3 regions of the Rhizobium sp. KNZ14-9A genome follow, and region 2 is predicted to be linked to each of the others. Evidence: riboswitches for the same ligand, from Rfam matches in the RefSeq annotation. Region 2 holds a riboswitch; each other region holds the start of a gene.

Region 1 (7,149 bases), on a different contig from region 2:
GGAACTGAACCATGACATTGAAGTCGCTGATCATGACCGCCGCCGCCCTTGCCGGGATGGCTGTCGGCTCTTTCGCCCACGCCACCGACCTCGAGCTGCTCCAGCCGGGCAAGCTGATGGTCGCCACTGAAGGCACCTACGCGCCGTTCAGCATGCGCGCACCTGACGGCAAGCTCGACGGCCTGGAAATCCGCGTCATGACCGAGGTGGCAAAGCGCCTCAACCTCGAATACACGCCGGTCCTCATCAAGTGGGACTCGCTGCTTGTCGGCCTCCAGGCAGACCAGTACGACGTCATCAGCGCCGCGATGGACATCACCGAAGCCCGTCAGCAGCAGGTGACCTTCTCCAACGGCTGGCTGGAATCCGGTGGCCGCGTTGTCATCCCCAACGATTCCGCGATCAAGAACGCGGCTGATCTCAAGGGCAAGACGGTCGGTGCGCTCGTCGCATCGAGCTGGACCAAGATCGCCGAGGAAAAGGGCGCGACCGTCAAGGGCTACAAGGCCGAGTCCGACACCATGCAGGACCTGGTCAACGGCAATGTCGACGCCGTCATCACCGATGCGATCGCAGCCGCCTACGTCATCAAGTCTGCAAAGATGCCGCTGAAGATGACCGACGATTATGTCAGCCACGTCCAGAAGGGCTTCGCCTTCAAAAAGGGCAAGCCGCATCTGGTCGCGGCCGTCAACAAGGCGCTGGCCGATATGGTCGCCGATGGCACCTATGCCAAGCTGACGACGGAACTGGTCGGCTTCGATCCGGCACCGAAGGATCCGATCAAGACCATCCAGTAATGATTATACGGCCGGGCATCGAAAGTGCCCGGCCTGCGTTTTTTCCAATATCGCCCGGCGTTTTCGCCGGACAGGTCATACAGAGCTGATCGATGTCGACTCTCATCGCGCTTGTCACGCGCTTGTCCGAAGAAGCCGAAAAAAACTGGCTCATGGTCCTCAGCGAAGCCATGCCGCGCGAAACCATCCGCTCCATTCGTGAACTGCGGCCGGATGAGCTCGCCTATGTCGATATAGCCATCGTCGCCAACCCCGACCCCGCTGATCTCGAGCGGCTGCCGAACCTCAAATGGGTGCACAGCCTGTGGGCCGGCGTCGAGCGGCTGGTTCTGGAGCTTGAAGGTTTTCCACATCCGATCGTGCGTCTCGTCGACCCGGATCTGGCGCGGACCATGGCCGAAGCCGTGCTCGCCTGGACGCTCTATCTCTCCCGCGACATGCCCGCTTACGGCATGCAGCAGCGCCAAAGCCTTTGGCGGCAGCTCCCTTACCGGTCGGCGCCCGATACCCGGGTGGGTCTGCTGGGCCTCGGCGCTCTTGGCTGCGCCGCCGCACGACAATTGCAGCTGGCGGGCTTTGCGGTAAACGGCTGGAGCCGGACCGAAAAGCAGGTCGAGGGTGTCGAGACCTACTTCGGCCTGGATGGCTTGGATGCCATGCTCAAGACGTCAGACATCGTGGTGTGCCTGCTGCCGCTGACGTGGGAAACGACTGGTCTCCTCGGCACGCGCGAATTCCAGCTGCTTCCCGCGAATGCCGGCTTCATCAATTTCGGGCGTGGCCGGATCGTTAGAACACTTGAGCTGGTGGCTGCGCTGGACGCCGGCGTCGTCAAACACGCCGTGCTCGACGTCTTCGAGAGCGAACCGCTGGAAGAACAAAGCCCTCTATGGGATCGCCCCGGGGTAACCGTCTTGCCGCATATCTCCGCGCCCACCAATCCGTCGACCGCCGCGCAGATTGTCGCTGGCAGGATTGGTCAGTATCGCGCGGATGGCATCTTGCCTGATGGCATCGATTTCAATCGAGGCTATTAGTGACGTTCCGTCATCATTTTTGAAATGTCGCGACGAGGGGCAGGAGTGACGAATTCGCACTGGGGTGGTCCTGGACCACGCGATACGCCGAAGCCGATGGTGCAGCCGAACGATATGTATGTTCGCGATCTCCAGGTCGATACGCAGATGGCGAAGCCATGGGAAAATTTCATCGATTGGCGCTCATAAATAGCGGATCTCAGGTTCGTATCGGTTCAAGGCGCGCATGGCTGGCTCGCTTTCGCAAGCGCCAAATTGGAAATGAAGATTAGCTGGCTGAACGTTGGCTTGGCGCCCGTCATGTCGATCGTTCAGGCATTTCGGAACGGGGCGTTAAGCTACCGTTCGCTATGGCGAAAAAAGTCGGCGTTGCTGTCGGTGGGAAGTTCTGATTCAGTCTTTCCAGACATTGGGAGGACCTGGCGACGATGGGCGCTCGAGGCTGGCGAGACGGCAGGATGGGTCCGATCCCGTCCCCCCGTCTCGGGCCATAGGGGGCGCCTCTCAGACGTTGATTATACCGATCTCGATCATGCTCCGCGCGGCCGCCTCGATCGCCTCGGCGGGCGGTCGCGGTTGCCATCCCAAAAGACGCCTGGCCTTATCGCCGCTGGCCGACAGATCAATGCCAAGAAGCGGAAGAAGCGCTCTCACCTTGGCGTCGGTCTCGGCTGCGGCCTTCATGTCTGCGTCCGACACCTCTTTGGTGGATACCTTTCGCGCCTGTTCGCCGAGGCGTTCCTTGAGAATCCTGGCTACATCGACGAGCCATAGCGCGTCGCCAGAGGTCGCGAGAAAGCGTTCGCCCGCGGCGGCCGGATCAGTCATTGCCCGCAAGTGAAGGTCAGCCACATCGCGAACGTCAACAAAACAGGACTGGATCCGAGGCTGCCCGGGCTGGCCCTCGATCATGCCCTTCAGCATCATCAGCGAATGCGAGGTGTCCGGGCCAAGAGCCGGGCCCATGACGGCGGTCGGATTTATCGTTGCCAGTTCCATCTGACCGCCTTCATCGGAGATGAACTCCCAGGCGGCGCGCTCCGCCAACGTCTTCGATTTCTGATAAGGCGCGATAGGACCGTCGAGATCACTCCAATCCTCCTCGGTGAAGGGGCGACCGGGACTGGCCTTGCCGGCGCCAATGGCCCCGAAGGCGGAGGTCAGCACCACTCGTTTCACCCCAGCGTCGCGGGCCGCACGGAGCAACCGAAGGTTGCCGTCGACGGCGGGCCGGATCCAGTCTTCTTCGCTCGCATAGTTTCCTGAGGGCGTGGAGGACGCGCTATGAATGGCATAGACGCAACCTTGCGCGGCGTCGGCCCATCCCTCGTCCTTGAGCAGGTCGGTCTCGACGAAGCTTAGCCGGTCCCCCGGCTCGGCGCCGCCATGGGCCAGATAGGCACGGACCTCTGCTTCCCGGTCGAGCGATCGAATGGCGGCCCGTACCCGGAAACCGGCGGCAAGCGCTGCGATGATGGTGTGCTGCCCGATAAATCCGGTTCCGCCGGTGATTAGGACTGTGTCGTCTGCCATAAATGCTCCGAAAGCGGTTAATGTCTTCAACCGTAAAATAGCCGGTCAAGTCGGATTGAGAATGCTTGAACGTCTAAGATACATACGCGATAGTCCAAAGATGACTTCTGACGCACTCTCCGAAATTCTCCATCTCACAACCGTGGAATTGATGGTAACCGGTGGCTTTGACGCAGGGGGGCAATGGGCCCTCCGGTTTCCGGCCCCGAAGTCGATCAAGTTTTTCGCCCTGACTCAGGGCGCATGCTGGACGCAGATCGATGGCGAAGCGCCTGTGCGCTTCGAAGAAGGGGATGTCGGTCTTCTGACGGCGCAGCGCCCCTACACAGTATCGAGCGATCCGTCGGTGACGCCGCTCGACGCGATGGCGCTGTTTTCCGGGCGCGGCCGCTCGTTCGTCACCCTGGGCGATGGAGCGGATTGCAGTTATCTGGGTGGGCATGTCTTGCTCGATCCGACCAGCGGCACGCTTCTGTCGGAAGCCCTGCCGCCGTGGCTGCGCATCGACGGTGCGACCGAGCAGGCCGGGCGGTTTCGGTGGTTGCTCGACGAACTGGTGACCGAGCGCACGCAGCGCCTTCCGGGAAACGCCCTTGTCGCATCGCAGCTGGCGCAATTGCTGTTCGTTCAGATTTTGCGGGCACAGATGAATGGCAACAGCCGCATTCCCCGGGGTTGGTTGCGCGCACTAGGCGATCCACGCCTCGCGCCGGCCGTGCAGCTCATGCATGAGGACCCGGCGCGCTCGTGGCATTTAGACGAACTGGCCCGGGCCTGCGCGATGTCGCGGTCGAGCTTCGCCGCGCGCTTTACCGCGACGGCAGGTATCGGGCCGCTCGGCTATCTTGCTCGGTGGCGTATTCACATTGCTTGCAGGGCGCTGCGGGACGACGATTTGCCGGTGGCATCGGTTGCCGCCCTGATAGGCTATTCCTCGCAAGGAGCGTTCAGCAATGCCTTCAAGCGGGCGACCGGCCTGTCGCCTTCTCTGTGGCGCGAAAGACAAGCGGGAGCCAACGCGGCTTGAAGCCGTTGCTGCGGGTCAGGATGGATGTAGGCTCGGGTTTTTTTGAGACATTCCACTTCGACCCTCACCCAACTCATTTCTTTGGGGTGGCTTTCGGTTTCGGTTGATAGAGACGCCGTTTGACGTTCGAGCGCAGAGCGTTGCGCACATCCTTGCCCCACAAGCGTCTCAGGTGGCGGATCGCTTTCATCTCATCCAGAATCTTCGGCTCGCTATCGAGGAGCGGATGAGCCTCTCGGGCCGAGCCACCGCCAGGGCACTGCTACCAGACACGGAGATCGAGAACGATCATGACGATCGGGCATTGGATGAGCCGGCGCCTAAGACGCCTTGGCGCAATCAGCTTCGAGGCGCGCATCGACAGTCGCGGAAGGATGTGTTCGAGACAGTACACGCCTTGAGCAAAGAAGGCCCGACCTGCTCGGACATTGCACGTCGCACAGGATATGGCCGACGAGATGCCGATCATCCCAGACAAAAGCTGACCGAACAGCGCGGCGCCGGCACCTATCAACGCCGCGATGATCGCGATACCTTCAGGTCTGGACAACAGATCGAGCATGTTTCCTACGATGGCGCGACCCTAGGCTTGAGCGGTTGCAGGGTCAATCGAAGCCACATGTCAACAAAGGTCCGAAATCGTGCCGGCTATTTTGGAGGCCCGGTGGCGTCGTCTTATTATCGGGTAGTGACCGATGACTGTAGAGAGCAATGTTGGAGAAGAAGAAGCACTATTTTAGTCACTTCGGCCTGTCCGCCGGTATCGGAGAATGTGCAGCGCGAAATCTGGTCTATGTGTAGGGGGCACTGCATGCCCGATGTCTCTGCCTCCGCTCAGAAGTCGATCCAATCCCGCATCGACACCGAGCTCCGCAATGCCAGCGGCCTCGGCTTGCGCACTTCTCCAAATAGGGTCGTTCGCATTTCAAACGGCGTATCCATCGAGAGTCAGTGGCTTAGCTAGTTCTTATCCCTTCAAGGCGAGAATTTGGAAGTTCGGCGACATCCTTCTCCCACATTCCATCATCTGCCCGGTTTCCACATCAAAACATGTCCAAGAGCCGGACGACGGAAGTTCCACGGTTGACACGAACTCGGCCCAGGACATAGTCTTTGCGACATTCACCAGGGGGGTCCCGGCAAGGGGCTGAGATACTGCTGGACAATATGGCTTTGCCTGTTGTGGCGCAGTGACCCGTTGAACCTGATCCAGTTCATACTGGCGTAGGGACGGTGCAAGCGCTCGAAGGCTTCGGATTCCCGCGTGGATTCCATGCCGGCGTCTTTTCATCATTCCGGCTGATTGACTGGGTCTCCAATTGCAACTTGGAGCCTCAAACCATGACCATTGCTGCAAAGAACGTCACACCCACCGTCACTACCGGCCCGCTACCGGCCTCGCGGAAAATCTACATCCCCGGAGATATGCACTCCGACATCCGCGTGCCGATGCGCGAGATCAGCGTCCATCCGACATCGGGCGAGCGGCCTGTCGTCGTTTATGATTGCTCCGGCCCTTACACTGTCGAGGGCGCTGATATCCGCATCGAGCAGGGTCTGTCACAGTTCCGTCGCGGCTGGGTGCTCGCCCGCGGCGATGTCGAGGCCTATGAAGGCCGCCATGTGCGTCCCGAAGACAACGGCTTTGTCAGCGGCGAACGGCTGACACCGGAATTTCCGGCCAAGCGCCAGCCGCTGCGGGCGAGGGGCGACAAGGCCGTGACCCAACTCGCCTATGCGCGCGCCGGCATCATCACTCCGGAAATGGAATTCATCGCTATCCGCGAAAATCTCGGCCGCAAGGCACAGGCGGAGGCCATGAGCCGCGATGGCGAATGCTTCGGCGCCCATATTCCCGATCATGTGAGCCCGGAATTCGTCCGCCAGGAGGTCGCCGGCGGCCGGGCGATCATTCCCGCCAACATCAATCACCCGGAAAGCGAGCCGATGATCATCGGCCGGAACTTCCTGGTGAAGATCAATGCCAATATCGGCAATTCCGCCGTCACCTCGTCCATGGCGGAGGAAGTCGAGAAGATGGTCTGGGCGATCCGCTGGGGTGCCGACACGGTCATGGACCTGTCGACCGGCCGCAACATCCACAATATCCGCGAATGGATCATCCGCAATTCGCCGGTGCCGATCGGTACCGTGCCGCTCTACCAGGCACTCGAAAAGGTGAACGGCATTGCCGAGGACCTCACCTGGGAGGTCTATCGCGATACGCTGATCGAACAGGCCGAGCAGGGCGTTGACTATTTCACCATCCATGCCGGCGTGCGGCTCGCCTATATCCCGCTGACCGTCAATCGCGTCACCGGCATCGTTTCCCGCGGCGGCTCGATTATGGCCAAGTGGTGTCTGCACCACCACAGGGAGAGTTTTCTCTACGAGCATTTCGAGGAGATCTGCGACATCTGCCGCGCTTACGACGTTTCCTTCTCGCTCGGTGATGGCCTGCGCCCGGGATCGATCGCTGATGCCAACGATGCGGCGCAGTTCGCAGAACTGGAAACGCTCGGCGAGTTAACGAAAATCGCCTGGACGAAGGATTGCCAGGTGATGATCGAAGGCCCCGGCCATGTACCGATGCACAAGATCAAGGAAAACATGGACAAGCAGCTCGCGGTCTGCGGCGAGGCGCCCTTTTATACGCTCGGACCGCTAACCACCGATATCGCGCCGGGCTATGACCACATCACGTCCGGCATCGGGGCTGCGATGATCGGCTGGTTCGGCACCGCCATGCTCT
Region 2 (7,149 bases):
ACGGCGTCGAGGCAGCCACAGGGACGGCACTGCCCGTCTCTTTCGGTGGCGCCTCCGCCGAAGACGTCGAAGAGGTAACCAGGCTTGCATGGGAAGCGTTCGCCTCTTACCGGGAAACCGATCTGGAAACGCGCGCTGCCTTTCTTGAAACGATTGCCAGTGAGATCGAGGCTATCGGCGACGAGCTGATCGTGCGGGCGATGGCGGAAACCGGACTTCCGCGCGGACGTCTCGAGGGCGAGCGCGCTCGCACGATGGGACAGCTTCGGCTGTTTGCGAAGGAGGTTCGCGAAGGCCGGTTCCAGGAGCTTCGTTTCGACGGCGCGGATCCCTCCCGCAAGCCGGTTCCGAAGCCTGATCTGCGTCTTCGCAATGTTCCGCTCGGCCCCGTCGCCGTTTTCGGCGCATCGAACTTTCCGCTCGCCTTCTCGGTCGCCGGCGGAGACACGGCGTCTGCGCTCGCGGCAGGATGCCCTGTTGTCGTCAAGGCCCATTCCGCCCATCCGGGCACGTCCGAGCTTGTTGGCCGCGCCGTACAGCGCGCCGTCGCCAAGGCGGGCCTGCATGCCGGCACATTCGCGCTTCTCTTCGACACCGGCTTCGAAGTCGGACAGAAGCTGGTGGCCGATGCCAGAATTCGGGCCGTCGGCTTCACCGGTTCGCGCCGCGGCGGTACTGCGCTGATGAAGATCTCGTCCGAGCGCAAGCAGCCGATCCCGGTCTATGCCGAAATGAGCAGCATCAACCCGGTCATCTTCTTCCCGAATGCCCTGAAGAGCCGCGCGGCAGAAATCGCAACGGCTTTCGTGAGCTCGCTGGTCCTGGGTGCCGGACAATTCTGCACCAATCCCGGCCTCATTCTCGCCGTCGACAGCGAAGGTCTGGACACTTTCATTGCCAAGAGCCGGGAGCTTCTGCCCGATGTCGGCGCCCAGACGATGCTCACGGGCTCCATCGCCAAGGCATTCTGCGATGGCGTCGCCCGGCTGGAAAAGCATCCCGAAGTCCGTCTCGTTGCCAATGGCAAGCCGGGCAGTCAATTCGAAGGCACGGCCGCTCTCTTCGAGACGACAGCTTCGGCATTTCTCGCGCATCACGAGCTTCAGGACGAGGTCTTCGGTGCAGCCGGCCTCATCGTTCGCTGCCGCGATCTTGCAGAACTCGAGCGCGTCCTCGATGGCCTCGAAGGCCAGCTGACCGTTGCCCTGCACATTGCGAGCGAAGACGAGCCGGACGCAAAGCGCCTTGTTCCCAAGCTGGAAATGCTGGCCGGAAGACTGCTCGTGAACGGCTTCGGAACCGGCGTCGAAGTATCGCCTGCCATGGTGCATGGCGGCCCCTATCCGGCAACTGCCGACGGCAGATCGACCTCCGTCGGGACGCTCGCTATCTACAGGTTCCTGCGGCCCGTTTCGTACCAGGATTTCACCAGTAACCTGCTTCCGGCTCCGCTGCGTTGATGTACCGGAGCTTGCCAGACTTCAGACGGCGGTGTCTCTAAGGGGACCGCCGGAGAGATTGGCAAGCTCCCGCACCGGCTGCAAGCAGACACCAGCTCGACTGACGACAGCTGTCTCCAGTCGGCGCGTCGGCGCCAGGTACGGATTCTTGTTCGTAAGACCGTCATTTTGCCAGTGACACCGGCATCATTCTCTGCAAGAAAGAGTGCCGTTGAGAGACAGGGGCGCCCGTTCACAAGACTGGCTGAGAAGCACCCTTCGAACCTGAACCGGATAATGCCGGCGGAGGGAGTCGCTCGGGTCGAAGACTGCTTCATCGCACAATCGTTCCCGCGCCTGCCCCGCCTGAAAGGGGTACTATGGAGAACAAGACACCCGGAGCACTGTTGACGGCGATGCGCGCGAAACCGCCGCTCGTACAATGCATCACCAACTACGTGGCCATGAACATCGCCGCCAATGTGGTGCTTGCGGCCGGGGCATCGCCCGCCATGGTTCATGCCGCCGAGGAAGCGGGAGAATTCGCCGCGATCGCCGGCGCATTGACCGTCAATATCGGCACGCTCTCCACCCAATGGATCGACGGCATGCATGCCGCGGCAACGGCGGCCAGTGCGGATGTCAAGCCCTGGGTCCTCGATCCGGTCGCTCATTACGCAACATCCTTCCGGCGCAAGGCTGCTGCCGATCTCCTGGCGCTTCGCCCGACGATCATTCGCGGCAATGCTTCCGAAATCATCGCACTTGCCGGCGGCGAGAGCCGTGGCCAGGGCGTCGACAGCCGTGACCCGGTTGAGCAGGCCGAGGCATCCGCGCGGCTGCTTGCCGAACGGCATGGCGCGGTCGTCGCCGTCACCGGAGTCGTGGATTTCGTGACTGACGGCGCGCAGGCCTTGCGCGTCGAAGGCGGCTCGCCGCTGATGCCGCAGGTGACCGCGCTCGGCTGCTCGCTGACCTGCCTGACAGGCGCCTTCGCCGCCACCATTGCCGCAGACCCTTTCGCAGCCGCTGTTGCTGCACTTGCTACTTTCGCTGTTGCTGGCGAGGAGGCCGCGAAAAATGCGGATGGTCCCGGCTCCTTCTCCTGGCGCTTCCTCGATCAGCTTGCCGCGCTCGATGGCGCGACACTCGATGCAAAGGTCAGGATCAGCGCCGCATGAAACGCTTCGATCTTTCCCTCTACCTCGTTCTCGACCCCGATCTCTGCGCCGGAATCGGCATGGTCGAGACTGCGCGGCTTGCCGTCGCCGGTGGCGCAACAATGGTGCAGCTGCGCGACAAGCATGGCGGAACGACAAGGATGATTGAGACCGGTCTGGCGCTCAAAGATATCCTAAAGGGTACCGGCGCTTTGCTTGTTATCAACGATGACGTCGAGGCAGCCGTTGCGATCGGCGCCGACGGTCTGCATATCGGCCAGGACGATGCGGGACCCGTCGCCGCCCGTGCGATGATCGGCCCGGACATGATCCTCGGCCTGTCGGTCGAGACCGAAGCGCTGGCAGCAGCCATCGACCCAGCTGTTGTCGACTATGCCGGCATCGGACCGGTCTTTGCGACATCCACGAAGACCGACCACAAGCAACCGATCGGTTTCGATGGGCTGGCGAAGCTGGTGAAAGCCGCACCCGTTCCGACGGTTGCGATCGGCGGACTGAAGAGCGAGCATGTCGCTTCCGTCTTCGCGGCAGGTGCCGATGGGTTTGCTGTCGTCTCGGCAATCTGCGGTACGCCGGATCCGCGAGCAGCGACGATCCGCATCGCCGAGGGAATCCGAAAGGTTCGCCGATGATCCGCAACGTCTTATCCATCGCCGGCTCCGATCCCTCTGGAGGTGCCGGCATTCAGGCCGATCTCAAAGCTTTCTCGGCGCGCGGCGTCTATGGCATGGCGGCGCTGACGGCATTGACGGCGCAGAATACCCAAGGAGTGACCGGCGTGCATCTCGTGCCGCCGCACTTCGTCGCTCAGCAGATCAAGGCGGTCTTTGCCGATGTGCGCGTCGACGCGGTCAAGATCGGCATGATCGCCAATGCCGGCATTGCCGAAGCTGTTGCCGAGGCGCTGGCACCTCATCGCGACATCCCTATCGTCGTCGATCCGGTCATGATCGCCAAGGGTGGAGCAGCGCTCCTCGACCCGCAGGCCGTCGATGCGCTGACGCGGCACCTGCTGCCGCTCGCAACGCTGCTGACCCCCAATCTGCCGGAGGCGGCCGCGCTGCTGCACGAAGAGGTTGCTGAAAGCCGCGAGCAGATGGCGTCACAGGCTGAGCGCCTGCGTGCGTTCGGCCCCACCGCGGTGCTGGTCAAGGGCGGCCATCTCGACAGCGACCAAAGCCCCGACGTGCTGTCGACCGCCTCTGGCCTTCACTGGTTCGAGGCGAAACGCGTACCGACCAAAAACACACATGGCACGGGCTGCACCCTTTCCAGCGCGCTTGCCGCCGAGCTCGCAAAGGGCGCGTTGCCGCAAGTGGCCGTCGCGACCGCGAAAACCTATCTTGCGCAAGCGGTCGCTTTCGCAGGCGAATTGGAGGTCGGTTCCGGCCATGGACCTGTCCATCATTTCCATGCCCTGTGGATAGACGCCGGGATCTGAGCCGGATCACAATTTAAAGATTGCCCAACGGCCCGGTCAAACCGGGCCGTTTTGTTTTACCTACCCTCAGTTGAACCGAGCCTGCCTCGTAAAAAGCCTGTTGACATGGCCGCCCATATATCCAAAGCTATGTCATTAAAAGGGGATACATTCCGTAATAGCGGAACAACTGGAGGAATTCGGGTGTCGGACCTGCTTGTGAGCTTATATTCCACGAAGCTCGCGGAACTGAAAGAAAAAGCCGGCTCCGTCGGCATCACAATCCGTCCGGCTCTGCCGCCGGAACTTCACGTCGTGGCCGGCTGGGTGCGCGAGCACTTCAGCGAAAACTGGGCAAGTGAAGTCACCGTCGCCTTCTCCCGCCAGCCCGTTGCCTGTCTGATCGCCGTCGAAAACGGCAAGCTCGCTGGCTTTGCCTGCTATGACACGACGGCACGTGGCTTTTTCGGCCCGACCGGCGTCGATCCCACGGCGCGTGGCAAGGGCATCGGCCTCGCCCTCTTTTCCGCCTGCCTGCAAAACCTGAAGACGCTCGGCCACGCCTATGCCTTCATCGGCGATGCCGGCCCCGCCGATTTCTACGTCAAGACCGCCGGCGCGGTCGAAATTCCCGCCCCCGACAAGGGCATTTACGAAGGCATGCTGCGAAGCCAGCCGAAATGACCATCTGATACCGGAGTTTTGAAATAGTGTCCTCGACCCCGCTCGCTCTCTTCGTCGGCCTTCCCAATCCCACACTTTCGGACGACGAATTCGCCCTCTTCCGCGAGACCAATCCGCTCGGCCTCTTCGTCGGTCGCCGCAACCTGCGCAATCCGGAACAGGCAAAGATCCTGATCGATCGTTTCCGCGAGGCCGTCGGCCGCGAGGATGCTCCCGTCTTCACCGACCAGGAAGGCGGTCGTGTGCAGCATATGGATGCCGGCCCCTGGCCGCTCTTCCGCAGCTTCGGCCAGTTCGCCGAGCTTGCTCGCCACGATCTCGACCTCGGCAAGAAGGCGCTGCGCCTTTCCACCCAGGCCATGGGCGCAATGATGAGCGAACTTGGTCTTTCGAGCGGCTGCTCGCCTGTTCTCGATCTCGTTTTCGAGACGACGAGCGCTGTGATCGGCGCCCGCTCCTTTGGCCCGGATCCGGATTTCATCGCCGCACTGGGCCGCGAAGTGGTCGATGGGCTTCTCGAAACCGGCAACATGCCGGTCATGAAGCATATTCCGGGTCATGGCCGCGCCACGCTCGATTCCCATAAGGAGCGCCCGGTCGTCGATGCCTCGCGCGAGACGCTCACTGCCACCGACTTCAAGCCTTTCGTGGCGCTGAAGGATACGCCCTGGGCGATGGTCGCCCATGTCGTCTACTCCGCCTATGATGCAGAGCTTCCGGCCTCCATCTCGCCGATCATGCGTGACGTGATCCGCAACGACATGGGCTATGACGGCGTGCTGATCTCCGATTGCATCTTCATGGAGTCGCTGCAGGGCACCCTGCCGGAACGCGTCGCCCAAGTGCTCGATGCCGGCTTCGACGTCGCACTCCACAGCCACGGCGATGTCAAGGAAAGCGAAGCCGCAGCCAAGGCCGCGCGCCCGCTGACCGACGCAGCGCAGAAGCGTATTGCCGCCGGCAAGGCCCGCCTCGGGACTCTCAAGATCGACTATCGCGCGGCCCAGGCGGAAGTCGAAGCCATGTTTGCAAGCGCGCTGATCTCCTGACCGTCGCCGCCATTTTTCACCGCATAAGAAAAGGGGAATTTGACATGAAGAAATATATCCTAGCGGCCGCGGCCCTGACCATGCTGTCAGGCTCGGCCATGGCGCAGACCATCCTGACGGCCAATATCGAGCCGGCCACGACCTGGGTGCGCAACTTCAACCCGTTCAACCAGACCTCGTCGCGCCAGTCGACTCTCGACTTCATCTATGAGCCGCTGGTCATCTTCAACCGCTTCGACAGCAACAAGCCGGTCTATCGTCTGGCCGAAAGCTTCAAGCTCTCCGACGACCTGAAGAGCATCGACTTCAAGCTGCGCCCGAACCTGAAGTGGTCGGATGGCAAGTCGCTGACCTCTGCCGACGTCAAGTTCACCTATGACTATCTGAAGAAATTCCCGGCGCTCGACTTCGTCAGCATCTGGAGCTTCATCACCGATGTGCAGGCTGTAGACGCCCAGACGGTACGCTTCACGCTCGCCAATCCGAGCTCGCTTGCCGCCGAGCAGCTGTCGCAGCTGCCGATCGTGCCGGAACATGTCTGGAAGGACGTTGCCGATCCGATCACCTATGCCAACGAAACCCCTGTCGGCAGTGGCCCGCTGACGGAAGTGCCGCGCTTCACCGGCCAGACCTATGACCAGTGCCGCAACCCGAATTACTGGGATGCAGAGCACCTGAAGATCGACTGCATGCGCTTCCCGCAGCTTGCCGACAACAACCAGATCCTGACGGCGACTGCCGACGGCACGCTCGACTGGGGCGTTTCCTTCATTCCCGATATCGACAATGTCTATGTCTCGAAGGATCCGGCTCATTATCACTACTGGTATTCGCCGAGCAGCATGGTTGCCTTCCTGTTCAATCTCGAGACTTCGAACGAGGCCAACAAGAAGGCCTTCAACGACGTGAAGTTCCGCCAGGCGGTCTCCATGGCGCTTGACCGCAAGACGATGATCGATGTGGCCGGCTACGGCTATCCGACGCTGAACGAAGACCCGGGCCTGATGGGCGAGCTCTACAAGAGCTGGGCGGACCCGTCCATCAAGGCCGACTTCGGCAAGTTCGGCGCCTACGACGCCGATGCCGCCAAGGCGCTGCTCGATGCAGCCGGCTATGTCGACAAGGATGGCGACGGTCTGCGCGACAATCCTGACGGCTCGAAGATCTCCTTCTCGATCATCGTTCCGAACGCCTGGACGGACTGGATCGACACGGTCAACATCGCCATCGAAGGCATGCAGGCCGTCGGCATCGACGCCAAGATCGAGACGCCGGAAGAAGCCGTCTGGACCTCCGACCTCATCGACGGCAAGTTCGATGCGGCAATCAACAGCCTGCCGGCATCGGCATCGCCCTACTACCCCTACAAGCGCGCC
Region 3 (7,149 bases), on a different contig from region 2:
CTGGCGATGCGGGCTCGTGCCTCTGTCGGGCGCCCTGTCGGACCGCGCCAGCCGCGCGTCTGGGCGAGGCCGGTAATGCCCGGCCGCATCAGATGGCGATAATGATATTCGGGCACCAGTTCTTCGTAGAGCATGCCGGCCGCGCGCATGTTGATAGCATGGCAGCGGGGGCCGACGAGCGACATATCGCCTTTGATGACGTTGAGGAGTTGCGGCAGCTCGTCGATGTTGGTCTTGCGCAGGAATGCGCCGATCCGCGTCACGCGCCGGTCATCCTTGACTGTCTGTTCGATGCCGGTGGGATCGCAGAGATCCGCACGCATGGAGCGGAACTTGTAGACGGTGATCTTGCTGCCCTTCAGGCCCCAGCGAATCTGCCGGAAAAATACCGGCCCGCCATCATCGATCACGATGAGAAGCGCAATCGTCAGAAGTACGGGAAACAGGATGACCAGCGCGCCTGTTGCACCGAAAATGTCGAAAGCTCTCTTCAAGCCGAGCTGAAGCCTGTTCCGGCCATCCAAAGAGACAAAGCTTTCCGGCTGGCGAATGTTGGAATTCGCTGCGTCGAGAGCCATCATCTTCACTGCTTTTGCAGAGAAGGCCGTGTCTTGGAGCTTATTTGAAGTAAACACGTTCATTAAGCAACGTCCGTGGAAATACTCGCATATTGCGTCGCGCTGGCACAAATACATGGACGGGATTGATTTGTCACTCGCTTCCTCAATGTTTTCGTAACCATAACAGAGCCAAATTTGGGAGTATTTCGAATATGTTCCTGATATTTTTGGTTGGTTGGGAATTAACTATATTGAGTAATGGCTGAATTCTTGCGCGTTATGCGTGCGGCGCGCCGTATTGCCTGTCGTTCGACAGCGAAATAGCTGAAGCTTGCGAGAAGAAAAGTGATCGCCGTCGCAAAGATGCAGCCGATAAACCAGTCCCGTAGCGGATGATCTTCGCCGATGCCGAATATGGCCGGAGAGATCGTCTGCATCGAGGTTAGAACGATGTCCTGCCAGATATAGATGCCGAATGAGACGGTTGCCGTGAAGCGCATGAAGGTATTGTCGAGCAATGCCGCAAGCAGCACGGAGCGTGAGAGGGCCACAAGCGCAACAGCGATCATCGCCGGAAACAGCGGAAAGGCGTAGGGGATTCCGAGCCATCCATAGGCTTCCCAAGGTCCGCCTGTTGAAAGCGGCAGCTGGGAGCCGGCGGTGACCAGGCAGGCAAGCGCAACGATGTCAAACCAGATCTGATGCTTTCGCGGCAACATGATCTGAATGCCGGCTGCGAGCGTACCGAGCGCAAAGACGGCGAAGAAGCCGAGGGGATTATAGTTCGGCATCCACTCCTTCGCGCCGCCCTGCATGCCATATTGCCAGCCACGATCAATCTCGTTGGGGGGAACAAGCGTGCGGAAGGTCTCGTGGGCAAGCAGCGTCACGGCAATGATGCCGAACCAGGCAAGGCGCGTGACGAGCGGAGAACGGCGTTTTTCCGGGATAGCGAAAAGCCAGAGGAAGCCAAGCGGCAGCAGCACGTAGCTCGTTACTTCGAAAGATATGGACCAGAGCGGGCCGTTGCCTTCGACAGGAAAAAAGGTGCGCCAGTGCCATTGGCTCATGAAGAAGAGACCGCTGACATAGCGCATAACAAGTTCCGGCGTCAGTGCGTGCCCGAGCAGAGTAATGCTGAGGATGAAGCCCGCCGTCAGAGCCACCCAATAACCGGGCACGATGCGGGCCGCGCGACGCAGCACATAGGTGCGCAGGTCAGGCATGGCGCAACCGGCATCAAGGGAACGCCAGAACGGCAAGGCCAGCAGGAAACCGCTGAGGATGAAGAAGATGGCGACGCCGAAATTGCCGAAGCGCAGGGCGGTCAGCGTCGGCCGCAATCCTTCGGTCTTGTTGAGGTCGATGCGCAGAATGAGATGGTGGATAAGGACAAGCAGGCAGGCGGCTGCACGCAAGAAATCCGCTCCGGCCACCCGGTCCTGCTGCTGCATGTCACTCCCTCGCTCCTTGCCGGACTTTGCAGCGGAAAGCTGCTGCCGGCAAGGGCAGGGTCATCTCAGCCAAGCAGATCGTTGGTGTAATAGCCGGAAAAATCGGGCTTTTCCTTCAACGCCGCACCATTGGCATCAAGCAGGATGCCATGGTCGAACAGGAAAGCGCCGATCGCTTCGGCCTTGGCCGGATCGATGATGCCGATCGTGCCATTGTCGCCCTTGAGGAAATGGCCTTCGACCAGCGCCTTTTGCGATGCCTTGACCAGTTCGGTATTCAGCAACGCGCCGTTGCTGCCGGCAATCAGGAGGTCACAGGCCTCGTCCGGATTATCGACCGAATAGGCGTAACCCTTGAGCGTTGCCTGGATGAAGGCGCGGGCATTTTGCGGATTGGCCGAGAGATAGGCGTCACTGGAAGCGATCGCGGTCGTCTGTTCGTCAGGTATGCCGTAATCGCTATAGCGCCAGCGGCCGACCTGCCGGTTCTCCAGTTGGGCCGCGATGCCCTCCCAGGTGTAGATTTCCAGCGTGAAGTCCACGGCGCCGTTATCGAGCGCCTCATAGGCCGAGGTGCCGAGCGTGACATTCTGGAAGGTTCCCTTGCCGCCGTCGTTGCGGATCATCGCGGAGACGAGCGCCTCCTCCCATGCGCCGCCGAAGCCGCCATAGGTTTTTCCGTCCAGGTCCTTGGGGCTTTTGATATCGTTGCGGCCGCCCTTGAAGATCAGCCTGCCGGTTTCCGTCTGCACGACGGCATACACGAGTTTCACATCAGCGCCGGCGGCGCGCTGGGTAAAGGTCTCGATCTCTCCGCAAATGCCGAAATCGGCAACGCCGTTCGCGACCAGCGTGCCAGCGCTGGTATCGGCATAGGGCAGGATCTCGACATCGAGGCCGGCGGCCTCATAGAAGCCCTTCGCCTTGGCGACATAGATGCCGATATGATTGGTGTTCGGCGTCCAGTCGAGCGCGATACGCACCTTGGCGGCGGATTGGGCGAAGGCAGCACGGCCGGCGAGGCTTGCGGCCATGGCGGCAAAAAGGGTTTGTCGGCGGGTGAGAAGCATCGGGACCTCCTCAGGTTCTTTGCGGATGCAGCAATGTTTGAAGAATTTCGGTTTCGATCGCCTGGGCGGCCGGGGAGCCGAGATCGGCAAGCGTGCGCGGCCTTTTCAGCGGCACTTCGAACTCCCTGATCACGGCCGCCGGGCGGGCAGAAAGCACATAGATGCGGTCAGACAGGAAAACGGCTTCCCGCACATCATGGGTGATCAGCAGGGCCGTCCAGCGATGATCGGTCCACATGCCCTGCAGCCATTCCTGCATCTGGGTGCGGGTCAGCGCGTCGAGTGCCCCGAAGGGCTCGTCGAGCAGCAGCATGTCCTGCCGCTGGATCACGGTGCGCAGCAGGGCCGCGCGCTGGCGCATGCCGCCTGAAAGGGCCGCGGGATAGTGATTTTCGAAACCGGCAAGGCCGAAGCGTTCAAAGAGAGGGGCGGCAACCGCTCGTGCCTGGCTGCGGCGCATACCGTGCACTTCGAGGCCAAGGATCGCATTGTCGATGACGCTTCGCCACGGCATCAGCGCATCGCGCTGGGGCATGAAGGCGAATGCGTGCGCCGCTTGCGAAAGCGACATGCCGTCAAAGAGAATGTGGCCTTTATCGGCCTGCAGCGCCTGTGTCAGCAAACGGAGGATCGTCGATTTGCCGGAGCCGGAGGGGCCGACGATCGAGACGAATTCTCCTCTGGCGATATGAAGAGAAATGTCCTCCAGCACTTCCATGCCGTCGAAGGATTTCGAGACGTTCTTCAGCTCAAGCATCCCGCTCATGGGCGTTTCTCCGCAGGAGATTGCCAGGGCATGACGAAACGCTGCACCGCCAGCGTGAGACCGAAGAGGCAGAGGGTGAGGAGGGCGCTCACGACGACGGCGGCAAGCACGAGGTCGGGCCGGAAATTGTTCTTGGCATTGAGGATATAGATCCCGAGGCCACGTGCGGCACCTGCATATTCGGCAAAGATGGCGCCGACCACGGCATAGGTGATCGAAATGCGCAGGCCGGCAAAGAAGAAGGGCATGGCGGAGGGAAGCCTCGCCAGGCAGAAGATGCGCCAGCGGCTTGCCTTCATGGAACTCAGAAGCTCGGCGATATCTCGGTCCGTCGCTTCATAGCCCTGCAGCAGGGCTACCAGCAGCGGAAAGAAAGTGACGAGAGCAACGAGCAGAAGCTTCGGCAGCAGCCCGAAACCGAACCAGAGCACGACCAAGGGGGCAATCGCGACCAGCGGCAATGTCTGGCTGACGATGAAGAGCGGCAGCAGCGCGCGGCGCATGAAGGGCACGAAATCCATCAGCACAGACGAGGCGAAGGCGAAGACCAGCGACAAAGCGAAACCGCCGAGCGTCGCGCCAAGCGTCGGCCAGGTGTTGTCGAGCAGCGCCTGCCTGTTCAGCCAGCCTTGTGTCAGGATGCGCGAAGGCGAGGGCAGAATGGAGGGCTTGATGCCGGAGAGATCGACATAGAGCTCCCAGACGGCCAGGAAGGCAAACACGGCAAGAATGGCGGGCAAGGCCCGCCTCAGTGGCGCAAATGTCGAATCCGGTTTCGATAAGGTCATTGCCGTCAAGCGTCTCAGGCTTTGCTCGGGCTGTTCGCGGAGACCGTGATATCCAGCGTCACATGGCCTTCGGGATCGCCAAAGCGATAGAAGGCTTCATGGATGGTCGCGAAGATCGCGCCGGCATCGCCGCACAGCTTGGTGCAGAAATTCTTGGAGCGGTCAAATGTGCCCGAGCGCTTCAGGAAATCGATGCAGCCGTAGATCTCGTCCATATGGGTGCCCGTTCCCATAACGTACAGAGAAAATTGGGCGGCCGTTGGCTGGCCGGTTTCTGTGGTGTCCTTGACTGCCGCGATCGCGGCTTCCACTCGCTCGGCGAGCGGCTCGGATCGGCTGGAAGACAGGCCGGCGCCACAGATCGCATCATCCGGTTCGCCGGGGCAGCCCCGCGAGATCGCTGCGGACAATACGCAATGCTCGCCGCTTGCGGCAGCCGAGACGAAGAGGTCGCGCATGGCGGCAAACAACACGTCGGGCGGGCCGACCATCAGCGTGGAAATATCGTCGGTTTCGATGCGAAGATGATCACGATAGGGATCGAGAGCCTTGATAGCGTCAAGGATGATGCCGACGAAATTGCCGGACATCGGATATAGAGACACTTGTGCGCCGGAAAACATTTGGACCTCGCTCCGCTGGCATTACCCAGATCAGCTTTGAAGGGTCCGGAGGCATGCGCCTCACATCTCAGCCCCGGCAATTCGGAGCTCCCCCGTGAAATTGTGGCGGAAGCTAGCACCGGGCCTGCGATACCGCAACCGTAAAATTCCTATCCGGCTACACGGTCGGAAAGGGCCAGGGCAGTTCGGACGCAGCTGTCAAGTGTTGGGAGGAACACCCGGACGGAGGTCCTGTCCGGGTGCCCAGCCGGTTCCGTACCTGCCAGAGACGGAATCGGATGTCGTTGTCTCAGGCGGCGATGCCGGCATAAGGAGTGTCGCTGCGGGCGGCGATCAGTGCCTCAGTCCACCATTGCAACTGGGCCATCATTCGGGAAAGCCGGCGCAACGCATCTTCGGTATCCTGCAGTCGGCCTTCATTGTCGAAACGGCGCCAGGGGGAATTGAAGCTGACGGCATCGCAGATCGTGACGGCGTGAAGCTCCGCAAAGACGAGGCGGAGCTGTTCGACCGCCCGCAATCCGCCGGAGACGCCGCCATAGCAGAGGAAGGCGATCGGCTTGCCGTGCCACGGCTCGGCGAAGAGATCGATGAGGAATTTCAGGGAAGCGGTGAAGCTGTGGTTATATTCCGGCGTGACGAGGATGAAGCCATCGGCCTGATGGAGCCTGTCAGCAAGCCGCCTGGCCTCCGGATGATGCGGTACATGCTCTCGCGGCAGCGAGAATGCCAGCGGGTCGATGATGTCGATCTCGAATTGTGGAAAGCGGGACAACTCTCTTTCGAGCCATTTCACAACCCTGTCGCAGATGCGCCCCTCGCGCGTGCTGCCGTAGATGACCGCAAGCCTCATGGGTTTCTGCATGCATTGCTCCTTCTCGTTGCGGCTTTACGGCCTCGGGAGCGGAGTCTATAAAACCTCGACTAATATTGAGGTCAATAGGCGATGCAGCAAAATCCGGCATTCTCCTTGAGCAGGCTCCTGACGGTGGGCGAGGTGGCAGAGCGCAGCGGACTTGCGGTTTCTGCCCTGCATTTCTACGAGGCGAAGGGGCTGATCTCCAGCATCCGCACCCGCGGCAACCAGCGCCGGTACGGCCGCGATGTGCTACGGCGCCTCGGCATTATCAAGGTGGCGCAACGGGTCGGCATTCCGCTTGCCGAAATCCAGACTGCCTTCGAAACCCTGCCGCAGAGCCGGACGCCGACAGTCGGGGACTGGCAGAAACTGTCGGCGCTCTGGAAGGATGATCTCGATGCGCGCATCAAGCAGCTGAGCCTGCTGCGTGACCATCTGACGAGCTGTATTGGCTGCGGCTGTCTCTCGATCGACGCCTGCCCGCTGCGCAATCCCTTCGACGTGCTCGGCAGACAAGGCACCGGTGCGCGGCTTCTCGACCCGGGGGCTTAGACCTTCGGGCTTTCTTTTGGCTGATGACCGCATATGTTGGGCCTGATAGCGCAAGCGGCGGGCCGGCCCGCAAGGAGGAGAGCTTCGTGTTTCATCCCAAATTGTTCGAAAACCGCAATGTCGTCGTGACAGGTGCTGGCCGCGGTATCGGCCTCGAAGTTGCCCGACAGTTTCTGGATTGCGGTGCGCGCGTGCTTGTCCATACCGGGCGCCATGGGGAACGCGAACTGCCGGATTTTCTCCTGACCGCCGAATCGGAGCGCCGGGCATTGCTGTTACCGGCAGATTTCCTGCAGCCGGGCGGGGCTGCGGAGTTTGCGGAAGAGGCGCTCGAATTCTTCGACAAGGTGCATGTGTTGGTCAACAATGCTGGCACGATGTATGGGCGTTTTCCAGCCGGTGAGCTAACCGATACCGATTATGAGACTGTCGTGCGCCTCAACCAGACGTCGGTGGTGGAGTTGACGCGGGCGCTGC

Evidence for each region. A riboswitch is a leader RNA that binds a small molecule or an ion and turns the genes downstream of it on or off. The one in region 2 is predicted to bind thiamine pyrophosphate.
Region 1: another riboswitch for thiamine pyrophosphate. It lies ahead of thiC (phosphomethylpyrimidine synthase ThiC); the one in region 2 lies ahead of thiM (hydroxyethylthiazole kinase).
Region 3: another riboswitch for thiamine pyrophosphate. It lies ahead of ACR9ZQ_RS27425 (YkoF family thiamine/hydroxymethylpyrimidine-binding protein); the one in region 2 lies ahead of thiM (hydroxyethylthiazole kinase).

The regions. Positions count from the first base shown of each region.
Region 1 covers NZ_JBPGXB010000001.1:241,521-248,669, forward strand. Annotated here, with positions in the region: gene ACR9ZQ_RS01210 (transporter substrate-binding domain-containing protein) at 12-800, shown strand; gene ACR9ZQ_RS01215 (2-hydroxyacid dehydrogenase) at 893-1,837, shown strand; gene ACR9ZQ_RS01220 (hypothetical protein) at 1,883-2,026, shown strand; gene ACR9ZQ_RS01225 (SDR family oxidoreductase) at 2,342-3,370, opposite strand; gene ACR9ZQ_RS01230 (AraC family transcriptional regulator) at 3,471-4,397, shown strand; partial or broken gene ACR9ZQ_RS01235 (plasmid pRiA4b ORF-3 family protein) at 4,471-4,551, opposite strand; gene ACR9ZQ_RS01240 (hypothetical protein) at 4,660-4,959, opposite strand; TPP riboswitch at 5,515-5,646, shown strand; gene thiC (phosphomethylpyrimidine synthase ThiC) at 5,739-7,149, shown strand, end outside.
Region 2 covers NZ_JBPGXB010000004.1:1,606,317-1,613,465, forward strand. Annotated here, with positions in the region: gene ACR9ZQ_RS37755 (aldehyde dehydrogenase (NADP(+))) at 1-1,460, shown strand, start outside; TPP riboswitch at 1,671-1,768, shown strand; gene thiM (hydroxyethylthiazole kinase) at 1,820-2,620, shown strand; gene thiE (thiamine phosphate synthase) at 2,617-3,252, shown strand; gene thiD (bifunctional hydroxymethylpyrimidine kinase/phosphomethylpyrimidine kinase) at 3,249-4,061, shown strand; gene ACR9ZQ_RS37775 (GNAT family N-acetyltransferase) at 4,245-4,724, shown strand; gene ACR9ZQ_RS37780 (glycoside hydrolase family 3 N-terminal domain-containing protein) at 4,751-5,773, shown strand; gene ACR9ZQ_RS37785 (ABC transporter substrate-binding protein) at 5,818-7,149, shown strand, end outside.
Region 3 covers NZ_JBPGXB010000002.1:4,166,854-4,174,002, forward strand. Annotated here, with positions in the region: gene ACR9ZQ_RS27400 (sugar transferase) at 1-641, opposite strand, end outside; gene ACR9ZQ_RS27405 (acyltransferase family protein) at 803-2,014, opposite strand; gene ACR9ZQ_RS27410 (ABC transporter substrate-binding protein) at 2,080-3,084, opposite strand; gene ACR9ZQ_RS27415 (ABC transporter ATP-binding protein) at 3,095-3,850, opposite strand; gene ACR9ZQ_RS27420 (ABC transporter permease) at 3,847-4,638, opposite strand; gene ACR9ZQ_RS27425 (YkoF family thiamine/hydroxymethylpyrimidine-binding protein) at 4,653-5,261, opposite strand; TPP riboswitch at 5,252-5,365, opposite strand; gene ACR9ZQ_RS27430 (NADPH-dependent FMN reductase) at 5,551-6,126, opposite strand; gene soxR (redox-sensitive transcriptional activator SoxR) at 6,208-6,672, shown strand; gene ACR9ZQ_RS27440 (SDR family NAD(P)-dependent oxidoreductase) at 6,759-7,149, shown strand, end outside.